Regions from separate parts of the Methylobacterium sp. C1 genome, predicted to be linked through region 1. Evidence: predicted binding sites of a transcription regulator. Region 1 holds the regulator's gene; each other region holds the start of a gene.
What was found. The regulator LexA, encoded in region 1, represses DNA repair genes until DNA is damaged. The targets are predictions, from matches to a motif close to TGTTCNNNNTGTGTTCNG.

Region 2: the regulator LexA is predicted to act here: its motif matches at 1,629-1,646, upstream of recA (recombinase RecA).
Region 3: the regulator LexA is predicted to act here: its motif matches at 2,089-2,106, upstream of BKE41_RS19450 (PA0069 family radical SAM protein).

The regions. Positions count from the first base shown of each region.
Region 1 covers NZ_CP017640.1:2,470,352-2,474,557, forward strand. Annotated here, with positions in the region: gene BKE41_RS11375 (Mu transposase C-terminal domain-containing protein) at 1-599, opposite strand, end outside; gene BKE41_RS11380 (hypothetical protein) at 601-822, opposite strand; gene BKE41_RS30265 (helix-turn-helix domain-containing protein) at 901-1,440, shown strand; gene lexA (transcriptional repressor LexA) at 1,783-2,511, shown strand; gene BKE41_RS11390 (ComEC/Rec2 family competence protein) at 2,505-4,206, opposite strand, start outside.
Region 2 covers NZ_CP017640.1:2,683,779-2,687,984, reverse strand. Annotated here, with positions in the region: gene BKE41_RS12430 (PAS domain-containing sensor histidine kinase) at 1-348, shown strand, start outside; gene recA (recombinase RecA) at 476-1,567, opposite strand; gene rpsQ (30S ribosomal protein S17) at 1,973-2,236, opposite strand; gene rpmC (50S ribosomal protein L29) at 2,258-2,473, opposite strand; gene rplP (50S ribosomal protein L16) at 2,486-2,899, opposite strand; gene rpsC (30S ribosomal protein S3) at 2,911-3,657, opposite strand; gene rplV (50S ribosomal protein L22) at 3,668-4,054, opposite strand; gene rpsS (30S ribosomal protein S19) at 4,056-4,206, opposite strand, start outside.
Region 3 covers NZ_CP017640.1:4,204,096-4,208,301, reverse strand. Annotated here, with positions in the region: gene BKE41_RS19460 (amino acid permease) at 1-1,297, opposite strand, end outside; gene BKE41_RS19455 (hypothetical protein) at 1,447-1,977, opposite strand; gene BKE41_RS19450 (PA0069 family radical SAM protein) at 2,135-3,250, shown strand; gene BKE41_RS19445 (HAMP domain-containing methyl-accepting chemotaxis protein) at 3,995-4,206, shown strand, end outside.

The DNA.
Region 1 (4,206 bases):
AGGGCGCGGATGTACCGTTGGATCGTTCCGGCGATCCGCTCGCGGGTATCATCATCCAGGGCGACAGTCGCGGCATCCCAGCGACGGGTGATGATCGGTAGGCTCTCCGGCTTCACCTCGCGCCGCTTGCGCACGAGGCCGCGGATGCCGGAGGCCGTCGCCTTGCTGACCTTGCGCTCGATGTCCCGAAGGCTCGGGACGAACCAACGTCCGTCCGGGCCGCACACCTCAACGCCTGCCAGCGCCTCCATGACGGATCGGCGTTCGCGCGAGCCCTTCGGATGGGCGAGAGCCGGACGAAGGAAGTAAGCCCACCACTCGGCCGCTTGAACGGCTCTCGCGGACGGGTTCAACAGCCCTTCAACACGCGTTTCCGCGGCTTCAATGCGGAGCTGAAGTTCGGGCGGGAGGCTCGTTGCCAGAACGCGCCACGAAGCTCCAGCCTGTCCACCGCGCCCGTGGCACATGCGAACGTTGAGGCGCGATCCGCGCCAGGTCTGCGCCTTCCCGGAGCCGATCCGCCCTAGAGCGTGCCGAACCTTGCGTTCAGAAATGCCAGCAGCCTGAGCCACTTCGGAGGCGGTGACCCAGTCCTCCATTTCAGGCCGCCGTATCCAGCACGTCCCGGATAATCTGCGTCCTAAGGGCTATGGCCTTGCGACCAAGAGACCGCCCCTTCAGCGCTCTGTAGGCGAGCTGGCGACAGATGCCGCGGGTCTTCAGATACGTATTGAGCGAGCTGCCCTGTGCGATGAGGACAGAACGCACACGTGCGTATTCGGCCTCATAAGCTTGCACGGTATCGTGCAACACGATGTCCATGATAGGCTCCGGTTTTGTAACCGAAATGGAAACACCCCTGTAGCCATTATGTCAACTCCCATCGATCGAGGGCTGCCGGTGTCGTCATCCAACCAAGCGCAACAGATAAATGCTGATGCTGTCCTTGATCGGATGAAAGAGATATATGATGTCGATACAGATACCGCCTTGGCCGATGTTCTTCGCACCACTAGACAAAACATATCAAAGTGGAGATCGCGTAACTCAGTGCCTTATGCAGAGGCGGTGGCCGCATCATATGCTCGGAATGCGTCAATAGATTACATTCTGACGGGTCGAGGCGATAAAGGTCGACAGCAAGGTGGCGAAGTAGAACTTGATGTTCAGCTCTTGCGAGCGATCTTGCTTAGCCTGCTGGCCTTTGAGCGCATCAAAGTCATTGGTGCGGACACCGTGACCGAGCTCAATCAGATGGCTAAAGCTATTGCTTTCCAATATAAACGAGCGGCCGAGGCTGCGCAGCAGTTACAGAAAAATGAAGGGCTCGATGCCGAAGCGGCACGTGCCGTAGCCGTTGCGGCAACAGAACTCATGTCCTCGGATGGGACGGCATTCGGTCCGCGCCTTGATCCCACGGACACCGATCGCAGCGACTGACCGACGCCTCACGCCGCAGGGTCCGCAATAGGGTCCGCATTCGGCCGACCGCAATGTGCATGGTCCGCAAAAAATTACTGCCGTACAACGAGTTACTTATAACTGGCGATGCCGGACCTGCGCGATCAAGGTCCGCAATGCGGGTCCCCCAAACTGTGGAATGGCATCAGATTTTTCTGCCCTCCGCCAGTTAGCGATGGCGAGTTGCCCGCCAATTTGGCTGCGCCGCCCCAGAGCGTGGCGGTGCCGCTCTTGCGGAACACTTGCGGAACGTTTAACCTGTTCGTGATTTGTTTCGGAGACCGTCACGTGGCGGTCCGCCAAGCCGCGAGTCCCCCGTCGATGCTCACGCGCAAGCAGCTGGACCTCCTGCGATTCATCCAGAGCCGGATGCAGGAATGCGGCGTCCCGCCGTCGTTCGACGAGATGAAGGATGCCCTCGACCTCAAGTCGAAATCCGGCATCCACCGGCTGATCACGGCGCTGGAGGAGCGCGGCTTTCTCCGGCGCCTGCCGAATCGGGCGCGCGCCATCGAGGTGATCCGCATCCCCGAGAGCCTGACGCAGGCCGCGCCGGCGCCCCAGACCCCCGCCGAGCCGCGCCGCTTCACGCCGAGCGTGGTCGAGGGCGGCAAGTCCAAGCAGCCGCCGGCCCCGGCGAGCACGCGGATGATCGACGAGTCCGGCCGGGCCATCTCGATCCCCGTCATGGGCCGGATCGCGGCCGGTACGCCCGTCTCGGCGATCCAGAACCAGAGCCACGCCATCACCCTGTCGCCGGACTTCGTGGCCGGCGGCGAGCACTACGCCCTCGAGGTGCGCGGCGACTCGATGGTCGAGGCCGGGATCCTGGACGGCGACCTCGTGGTCATCCGCAAGCAGGACACCGCCAATACCGGCGACATCATCGTGGCGCTGATCGACGACGAGGAGGCGACGCTCAAGCGCCTGCGCCGCCGCGGCTCCTCGATCGCCCTGGAGGCCGCCAACCCGGCCTACGAGACCCGCGTGCTCGGGCCCGACCGGGTCCGGATCCAGGGCCGCCTCGTCAGCCTCGTCCGCCGCTACTGAAGCGGCTCGGCCGGCGCGTCGCCGGGAGCGAGGTCTCCGCCCGGCGCGGCGGCCCCGTCCTCCGCGGTGACCGGCCGCGGCGGTCCCGGATCGCGTCCCGGGGCCGGCCGCCAGGGCACGGCGCGCCCGTCGTCCCGGGCGAAGCGCGCGGCGAAGCCGTCGCCGTCGGCCCGGAGGGCCACGGCCCCGCGGGCGGCGAGGACTTGCCGATCGATCACCAGGGGGCCCGTGCAGGTCGGCGGCGCCGCGAGGAAGGTGATCAGCACCGCGGCGCGGGCGCAGTCCTCCGGGAAGGCCCGCCTGTCCCGGACGAGGGCGACCGCCCGCCCGTCCGGCAGCCGGGCGGTGCAGCCGAGCCGGTCGCAGCGCCCGCTGCCCGACCGGACGATGAGCGCCGCGGGCCGCCGCCCGTCACCGTCCGCCTTCAGCCACTGCTCGAGGACGAAGCCGGAGGGGCTTCCGAGGGCCGCGAGCCGCCCGTCCGGACCCCGCACCGCCGCTCCCGCGCCCTGCCGGTCGACGTAGAGGTCGTAGCGGTCGGGCCGGGCCGCGAGGACGAGGCCGAGCAGGACCGGCGGCACGGCGAGCCAGCGCAGGCGGGAGGCCGGCAGCGTCGCCAGCAGCAAGCCCGCGGTCAGCAGGGTCAGCGCCGCGGCGCCGAAGGCCGGCAGCACCAGGCTCGCCCGCTCGAACCCGGCGATCCAGTCCGAGATCGCCAGCATGCCGGCCACCGCCTGCCCCATCAGCCACCAGACCGGCCGGTCGAGGGCGAAGGGATAGGCGAGGCAGCCGATCACCGCGGCGGGCATCACCACCAGGGAGACGAGCGGCAGGGTCAGGGCGTTGCCGACGAGGCCGAAGGGCTGGACCGTCTGGAAGTGGTAGGTGGCGAAGGGGGCCGTCGCGACCTGCGCCACAAGGGTCGTGGCCAGGGTCCCGGTGATCGCCGAGAGGCCGGTGCCGACGAGGCGGCCGATCCGCCCGGCCCCGGGGCGCACGAACAGCCGCCCGTCGATCAGCCGGGCGCAGGCGATCAGCCCGGCCACGGCGCCGAAGGACATCTGGAAGCTCGGGCCGAGCAGGCCCTCCGGCTCCCGGGCGAGCGCGATCAGCGCCGCGAGGGCGAGGTTGCGCATCGACAGGGCCGGCCGGTCCACCAGGATCGCGCCCAGCATGATCAGGGTCATGATCAGCGAGCGCTCGGCCGCGATGTCCCAGCCCGAGAAGGCGCAGTAGGCGGTGACGCCGACCATGGCGAAGCCGGCCGCGATCTTCTTGATCGGCCAGAGGAGCGCGCAGAGCGGCACCGCGGCGAGGACCGCCCGCACCAGCCAGAACACCACGCCGGCGGCCAGCACCATGTGGAGGCCCGAGATCGACACCACGTGGTAGATGCCCGCGGCGCGGAGCGCGTCGTTGGTCGCCGGTCCGATGAGGCCGCGCTTGCCGGTCACCAGGGCCGCCGCCACCGCGCCCGCCTGGCCGCCGGCGGCCTCCGCGATCCGGCGCGTGAGCCCGTTGCGGGCCGCGTCCAGCGCCGCGGCGAGCCGCAGGCCCAGCGGCGGCGGCTCGGACGGCGCCCGGACGGTGACCGCGCCGACCAGCGAGCCCACCGCGCCGATCCCCTGGAAGTAGGCGTCCCGGGCGAAGTCGTAGCCGCCGGGCCGGGCCGCCTCCGGGGGCGGCAGCAGCCGC
Region 2 (4,206 bases), 210 kb from region 1:
GTCGAGGACGAGGATCCGGTGCGGGCGGTCAACAGCCGGGCGCTCTCGGCCCGCGGCTACACGGTTCTGGAGGCGGCCTCGGGCCTCGAGGCCCTGGCGATCGTGCGCGAGGGCGCCCAGACCATCGACCTCGTCGTCTCCGACGTGGTCATGCCCGAGATGGACGGCCCAACCCTCCTGCGCGAGGTGCGCAAGCATCAGCCCGACCTGAAGGTAATCTTCGTCTCCGGCTACGCCGAGGACGCGTTCCGCAAGAACCTGCCCGAGGGCGAGACCTTCAATTTCCTGCCGAAGCCTTTCAGCCTGAAGCAGCTCGTCGAGACCGTGAAGAAGACGATGGCCGACTGAGGGTCGGCGCCGGCGCGTCCTCCCGCCGCCCCTGAACGCGAAGCGGCCCCGGAGAGACTCCGGGGCCGCCGATCTTCGCGGGTCGCAAGGTCCGCCGCGCGCCAATCCCGGTGCGCGGCGGCGCGGCTCAGGCCTCGCCCTCGTCGAGATCGTCCGCCGTTGGAGCGGCGTTCTCCAGGATCTTCTCGGCGACCAGACCGGAATTCTGCCGGATCGAGCCCTCGATCTCGGCAGCGATCTTCGGGTTGTCGCGCAGGAAGCCCTTCGAGTTCTCGCGGCCCTGGCCGAGGCGCTGGCTGTTGTACGAGAACCAGGCGCCGGACTTCTCGACGATGCCGGCCTTCACGCCGAGGTCGATCAGCTCGCCGACCTTCGACACGCCCTCGCCGAACATGATGTCGAACTCGACCTGCTTGAACGGCGGCGCGACCTTGTTCTTCACCACCTTGACGCGGACCTGGTTGCCGATCGCCTCGTCGCGGTCCTTGAGGGTCGAGATGCGGCGGATGTCCAGGCGCACCGACGCGTAGAACTTGAGGGCGTTGCCACCCGTAGTCGTCTCGGGGCTGCCGTACATGACGCCGATCTTCATCCGGATCTGGTTGATGAAGATGACCATGCAGTTCGAGCGCGAGATCGAGCCGGTCAGCTTGCGCAGGGCCTGGCTCATCAGCCGGGCCTGGAGGCCGGGCTGGCTCTCGCCCATCTCGCCCTCAATCTCGGCCCGCGGGGTCAGCGCGGCCACCGAGTCGACCACCAGCACGTCGATGGCGCCGGAGCGCACCAGCGTGTCGGTGATCTCGAGCGCCTGCTCGCCCGTGTCGGGCTGGGAGATGAGCAGGTCGTCGAGGTTCACGCCGAGCTTGCGGGCATAGACCGGGTCGAGGGCGTGCTCGGCATCCACGAAGGCGCAGACGCCGCCCTTCTTCTGGGCCTCCGCGATGGTGTGGAGCGCCAGCGTCGTCTTGCCCGACGATTCGGGACCGTAGATCTCGATCACGCGGCCGCGCGGCAGGCCGCCGACGCCGAGCGCGATGTCGAGGCCGAGCGAGCCGGTCGAGACGGTCTCGACCTCCTGAACCTTGTCGCTCTTGCCGAGCCGCATGATCGAGCCCTTGCCGAAGGCGCGCTCGATCTGAGACAGGGCGGCGTCGATCGCCTTGGACTTGTCCTTGTCCACCGGGGGCATGTCGACCACTTTCAATGCGGGCTGGGCCATCTGGCGGGCTCCTTATGAAGGGGTTGGACGCAGTTCACAACGCGCGTCGCCACCGCTTCTATGTACCCGTTTTGTTCTCAGTCGACAAGGCCCGGGACGCCGCTCGTCCGCCGGGTGGACGCGAAAGTCCGGCTGCGCGGCACACACCGAGTTCGAGACGGAACGCTGGCCGTTCACACGCCCGGGAAACACCCGGCGGCCGATCGGCCGAATCGTCCCATAGGCGCTCCCGGAAACGACGACGCCCGGCACGAATCCGGCTCTCGCGAGTCGAATTGCGTCCGGGCGTTCGTCGTTCCGGTCACCCGGCGAACCCGGGACGGACACCCTCGCGGGCACCATCCCGCGACGCCGCGGGCCGGGATCAGGCGATCGCGGGGAGCCGCAACCGCCGGGATCGCGGGATCAGGCGGCTTCGCCGGCCTCGGCCTGGGCAGCGTCGCCCTCGACCAGCTTCCAGGTCTTGGTCTTCGAGAACGGACGGCACTCCTCGATGAACACCGTCTGCCCGACCTTAGCGACGTTGCCCTCGTCGTGCGCGTGATAGTTCTTCGAGCGACGCACGGTCTTCTTCATCACCGGGTGCGTGAAGCGACGCTCCACCTTCACCACGATGGTCTTCTCACCCTTGTCGCTGACGACGGTGCCCTGCAGGATGCGCTTCGGCATGGTTGTCTCCTAAAACCCGCCTCAGCCCTTGGCCTGCTGCAGCGTCTTGGCGCGCTGCAGAGTCCGGACACGGGCGATGTCGCGGCGGACCTCACGGACGCGGGCGACGTTCTCGAGCTGGCCGGTGGCCCCCTGGAAGCGCAGGTTGAACTGCTCCTTCTTGAGGTTGATCAGCTCGTCATTCAGCTGATCCGGCGACAGCGCCTTCAGATCAGACAGTCTCTGGGTCGACTTCACGATATCCTCCGTTCAGTCGGCGATGCGCTGGACGACCCGCGTGCGGATCGGGAGCTTCGCGGCGCCGAGGCGGAGCGCCTCCTTGGCGATGTTCTCGGCAACGCCGTCGACCTCGAACATGATCCGGCCGGGATGGACCCGGGCCGCCCAGTAATCCGGGGCGCCCTTACCGGAGCCCATGCGGACCTCGGTCGGCTTCGACGAGACCGGGACGTCCGGGAACACCCGGATCCAGACGCGGCCCTGGCGCTTCATCTCGCGGGTGATCGCGCGGCGGGCCGCCTCGATCTGGCGGGCGGTGACGCGCTCGGGCTCCACCGCCTTCAGGCCGAACTGGCCGAAGTTCAGCTCGAAGCCGCCCTTGGCCGCACCATGGATGCGGCCCTTGAACTGCTTGCGGAAGCGGGTCTTTTTCGGTTGCAGCATGGCTTCCTACCTTACGCGTGCTCGCGCTCGCGGCGTCCGCGCTCGCGGCCGCCCTCGCCATCGCGCTCACGGCGTCCGCCGGAGCGGCCGCCCTCTTCCTGGGCCTTCTTGTCCTGAGCCATCGGGTCGTGCTCGAGGATCTCGCCCTTGAACACCCACACCTTGATGCCGCAGGTGCCGTAGGTCGTGAACGCCGTGGCGGTGCCGTAGTCGACGTCGGCGCGCAGCGTGTGCAGCGGGACGCGGCCCTCGCGGTACCACTCCTGGCGGGCGATCTCGGCGCCGCCGAGGCGGCCCGAGCAGTTGATCCGGATGCCCTCGGCGCCCAGACGCATGGCCGACTGGACGGCCCGCTTCATGGCGCGACGGAAGGCGACGCGGCGCTCGAGCTGCTGGGCGATCGAGTCGGCCACCAGGGTGGCGTCGATCTCGGGCTTGCGCACCTCGACGATGTTGATGGTCACGTCGGCCTTGGTCATGGTGCCGACGAGCTTGCGCAGCTTCTCGATATCCGCGCCCTTCTTGCCGATCACCACGCCCGGACGACCCGAGTGGATGGTGACGCGGCACTTCCGGTGCGGGCGCTCGATGACGATCTTGGAGACCGCCGCCTGCTTGAGCTGCTTCATGAGGGCGGCGCGGATCGCGACGTCCTCGTGCATGAGCTTCGCGTAGTCGCCCTTGTTGGCGAACCAGCGGGAATCCCAGGTCCGGTTGATGCCGAGCCGGAGACCGATCGGGTTGACTTTCTGGCCCATCAGATCCTCCTCAGGCCGCTTCGGCCTGGCGGACTTCGCGAACCACGATGGTGAGGTTCGAGAAGGGCTTCAGGATGCGCGCGCCGCGGCCGCGGGCGCGGGCGTGGAAACGCTTGAGAACCAGCGCCTTGCCGACGAAGGCCTGGGAGACGACGAGGTCGTCCACGTCCAGGTCGTGGTTGTTCTCGGCGTTGGCGATGGCGCTCTCGAGGCACTTCTTGACCTCGGTCGAGATCCGCTTGCGCGAGAACTGCAACTCGGCGAGCGCCGTGTCGACCTTCTTGCCGCGGATCATCTGCGCCACGAGGTTGAGCTTCTGCGGGCTGACGCGCAGCATGCGCGCGACGGCCTTCGCCTCGTTCTCGGGGAGCGCGCGGGGGGTGGCTTGCTTGCCCATCTCAGCGCCTCTTCGCCTTCTTGTCGGCCGCGTGGCCCGGGAAGGTGCGGGTCGGCGAGAACTCGCCGAACTTGTGCCCGACCATCTCCTCGGTGACGTAGACCGGGATGTGCTTCTGCCCGTTGTGCACACCGAAGGTGAGCCCGACGAAC
Region 3 (4,206 bases), 1.7 Mb from region 1:
GGATCGGCACGACCGGCACGGCGGGCGCCCGGAACGGCCGCTTCATGTGGCGCTCGGCGCGCCGCAGGTAGAGCACCGAGCCGCAGACGAGGATGAAGGCGGCGAGCGTGCCGATGCTGACCATCTCGCCGAGGATGTGGATCGGCACCAGGGCCGCCACCACGGCGACCGCGGCCCCGATGAGCGCCTGGCTGCGATACGGCGTCTGGTAGGTCGGGTGGACGTGGGAGAACATCTTCGGCAGCAGGCCGTCCTGGGCCATGGTGAAGAAGATCCGGCTCTGGCCGTAGAGCAGGACGAGGATCACCGTGGTCAGCCCGGTCAGCGCCCCGAGCTTGATCAGGAGGGCGAACCAGCCGATGCCGATCATGTCGACGCCCTTGGCGATCGGGTCCGGGACGTTCAGCTCCTTGTAGGGCACGAGCCCGGTGAGCACGGCGGCGACGAGCACGTACAGGATCGTGCAGACCGCCAGCGAGCCCAGGATGCCGATCGGCATGTCCTTCTGGGGTCTGCGCGCCTCCTGGGCGGCGGTCGAGACCGCGTCGAAGCCGATGAACGCGAAAAACACCACGCCCGCGCCGCGCAGGACGCCGCTGGTGCCGAAATGTCCGAAGGTCCCGTCGTTCTCGGGGATCAGCGGGCTCCAGTTGGCGGCGTTCACATGGCTCCAGCCGAGAACGATGAAGGCGATCACGACGGTGAGCTTCACCGCGACCATGACGTTGTTGAAGCGCGCCGATTCCTTCGTGCCCCGCATCAGCAGGATCGTGATCAGCGCCACGATCAGCACGGCCGGCAGGTTGAACAGGGCGGTCCCGCCGCCCTCGATCGGCGTGCCCGGCGCGTTGGCGAACTGCGCGGGGATCACGATGCCGACACTCTTGAGGATGCTGGTCATGTAGCCCGACCAGCCGACCGCCACGGTGGCGGCGCCCATGGCGTATTCGAGGATCAGGTCCCAGCCGATCAGCCACGCGAAGAACTCGCCGAGCGTCGCGTAGGTGTAGGTGTAGCTCGAGCCGGCGACCGGGATCAGCGCGGCCATCTCGGAGTAGCAGAGGCCGACGAAGGCGCAGGCGATGCCGCCGAGCACGAAGGACAGCATGATCCCCGGCCCGGCATACTGGGCCGCGGCGGTGCCGGTGAGGACGAAGATGCCGGCGCCGATGATCGCCCCGATACCCATCGCGGTGATCGAGAGGGCGCCGAGCGACTTCGAGAGCTGCTGCTCGCCCTCGCCGCTCTCGACGATGTCGTCGACCGACTTCCGCCCCATCAGGCCCGACGAATCCATGGCACCATCCTTCCAAGTCGGGGAGATTCAGCGCGCGTCGACACGGCCGGAGGCGGCGCCGTTTCTGCCGCGCTTCCAGAGTTGTAGCGGCAGATCGACCGACAACAACGTGAGCCGGCGCAAGATTCGCACGGTCGCGATTCTTCCGGTCAGGCGCGCTCGATCCGGGCGATCAGCGGCCTGACCTTGAGGCGGCCCGCGAACGCGCCCTCGGCCCGCAGGGCCTCGCGCCGGACGACGTCGCCGGCCCGGGCCTGCCGGGCGCCGGCGACGGTCTCCGTGCGCCTGACGAGGCGGCCGAGCCAACCCCCGGCCGGGCGGTGCAGGCGGCCGAGCGCCGTCTCCGGCCGCGCCGTCCCGACGAAGCGGTCGAGGGTGCGGATCCAGCCCTCGGCCGGGACGTCGCCCGCCTCCAGGCACAGGATCCAGTCCCGCCGGGCCGCGACGGCGCCCGCCGCGTAGGGATTGCCGCCCCGGTGCAGCACGAGGGTCGCACCCGTGGCCTCCGCGACGGCCGCCACGGCCTCGCTCTCGCGGCCCGCGACGATCACCGCGTCGCCGACGAGGCCGCCGGCCACGCCGGAGACGAGCACGCTGAGCGTGTCGGCCAGGCGATCGATCGCGTCCGGCTCGGCCGGGTCGGCCAGATAGGTCACGGCGGAGAGCATGAGCGCGCGCATAGACGATTCTGCGGCGCCGTAAACTGCCCTGCCGTCTCCGCGCGGACGCGCCGCTGCCCGGACGGGCCACGGAGCCGGATTTGCCTGAAAAAGAGGCGATCGCCGGCGGTTTGTTCGTTGTATGTTCCGATCGGTTTCCGGAGTGGGGCGAGTCGGGATGGTGGACACGCGCGACGGAACCGCGTCCGGGACCGTGACGCGACTCGGCCCGAGCGCCGCGGATCCGGCCGCCCGGCGCGGGCGCGGCGCGACGGCCAACCCGACCGGCCGGTACGAATCTGCCCGGCGCGAGGCGTTCCACGACGGGACCTGGACGGCGGACCCTCCGGCGCCCCTGCGCACGCAGGTCACGCCGGAGCGGTCCGCCCGGATCATCGCGCGCAACGGCTCGCCCGACATCCCGTTCGATCGGTCGATCAACCCGTACCGGGGCTGCGAGCACGGCTGCATCTACTGCTACGCGCGCCCCACCCATGCCTGGCTCGGCCTTTCGCCGGGGCTCGATTTCGAGTCGCGGATCTTCACCAAGCCGGACGCCGCCCGGCTCCTCGCCCGCGAGATCGCCGCGCCGGGCTACCGGCCAGAGACGATCGCCCTCGGCACCGCCACGGATCCCTATCAGCCGGTCGAGCGGGAGCACCGGCTCACCCGCGGGGTGCTGGAGGTGCTGCGAGAGGCCCGCCATCCCGTCAGCATCACCACCAAGTCGGACCTCGTGCTGCGCGACCTCGACCTTCTGGCCGAGATGGCGGCGGACGACCTCGTGCTGGCGGCGATCTCGCTGCCGACGCTGGATCCGGACCTCGCCCGCCGCCTCGACCCGCGGGCGCCGCGGCCGGACAAGCGGCTCGCGGCGATGCGGGCGCTGAGCGCGGCGGGAGTGCCCGTCATGGTCAACGTCTCGCCGATCATCCCCGGCCTGACCGATCACGAGATCGAGTCGATCCTGGCCGAGGCGCGCGCGCACGGGGCGAGCCGCATCGGCCACGCGCTGCTGCGCCTCCCCGGCGAAGTCGCCGACCTCGTGGCCGACTGGTTCGCCGAGCACTATCCGGAGCGCCGGGCGCGGACCTTCGCACTCCTGCGGGACGCCCGGGGCGGGCGCGAGAACGACCCGCGCTTCGGCCACCGCTTCCGCGGGGAGGGGGCCTACGCGGCGATGATCGGCCAGCGGGTCCGACTCGCCGGCACCCGTCTCGGCTTCGCCTTCGGACGGATGGATCTGAACCGCGACGCGTTCCGCAAGCCCGGCTCGCAGCTTGTGCTGCTCTGAAACGCGACCGACGCGGTGTCGCCCGCGCGCGAGGCGGCGGATCTGCCCGATTACCATATCTCCTCGATAAATTCAGTAGTTGTTCCATGATCGTCGTCAATATATTAAATACGAGTTATATTTGTTCCGCGGTTGTGAATGTTTTTTATAGCGCGATGTTCTATGATGCATAACCTAGGAACGTAAGGTTGACATCTGTTGTTTTGTGAGTCAAATGCCGGGAATGATGAGCTTTTGTGGTGCATAATGAGTCCGCAACGATTAATATATTGTATTAATGCAAGATACTGAGGTCGATGCTGTGCGTAGAAAAGGGATTGTGTTCGGCGTTTGTGTCCTCCGATCGCGCCTCTGTACCGCGCGCGCGGTGATCCGGTCGCGGGCGAGCCGCGCTCCGCGGCCCTGCCCGATGCGGCCGGTCGCGGCTGCTGGCCTCCCTTGAGGCGGTGGAGTCTCCGGACGCCGACCTCGATGCCGACCGGGCGCGCTTCCTGTCCGATGACCGGACCGGGATCGCCGGCGAGCCCGCGACCTCGCCGCGCCCTCCGGGCGAACCGGGCCGGCGCCGCGTCGGGGTGCCCCTGGGGGCCGGCCGTCCCCGGATCGCGCGGTCACAGCCCCCGGGGGCCGTCGTGTCGCTCAGCCTTTCCGGCGACCGAGGCCGACCGGCCGCCCTGCTCGAACCGGGCAGCCCGGCGGCGGGCCGCATGTCTCGACGCACTGCGAAGAGAGAACTCAACCCTCATGCTGCGTCTTCCGCGTCCTTCAATCGGCACGATCCTGTGCGCGATCCTGTTCTCACTCAGCGCCCTACTGCTGGCCGCGGGCGCCCGGACGGCACACGATGCCCGCGCGCAGGAGCGGGAGAGCCGCCGCGTGGTCGCGCTCACGGAAGGCAGCCGGATCCTCCTCGAGGTCCTGCTCGCCGTGCGCCTCGAGCGGGCACGGACTCTGCA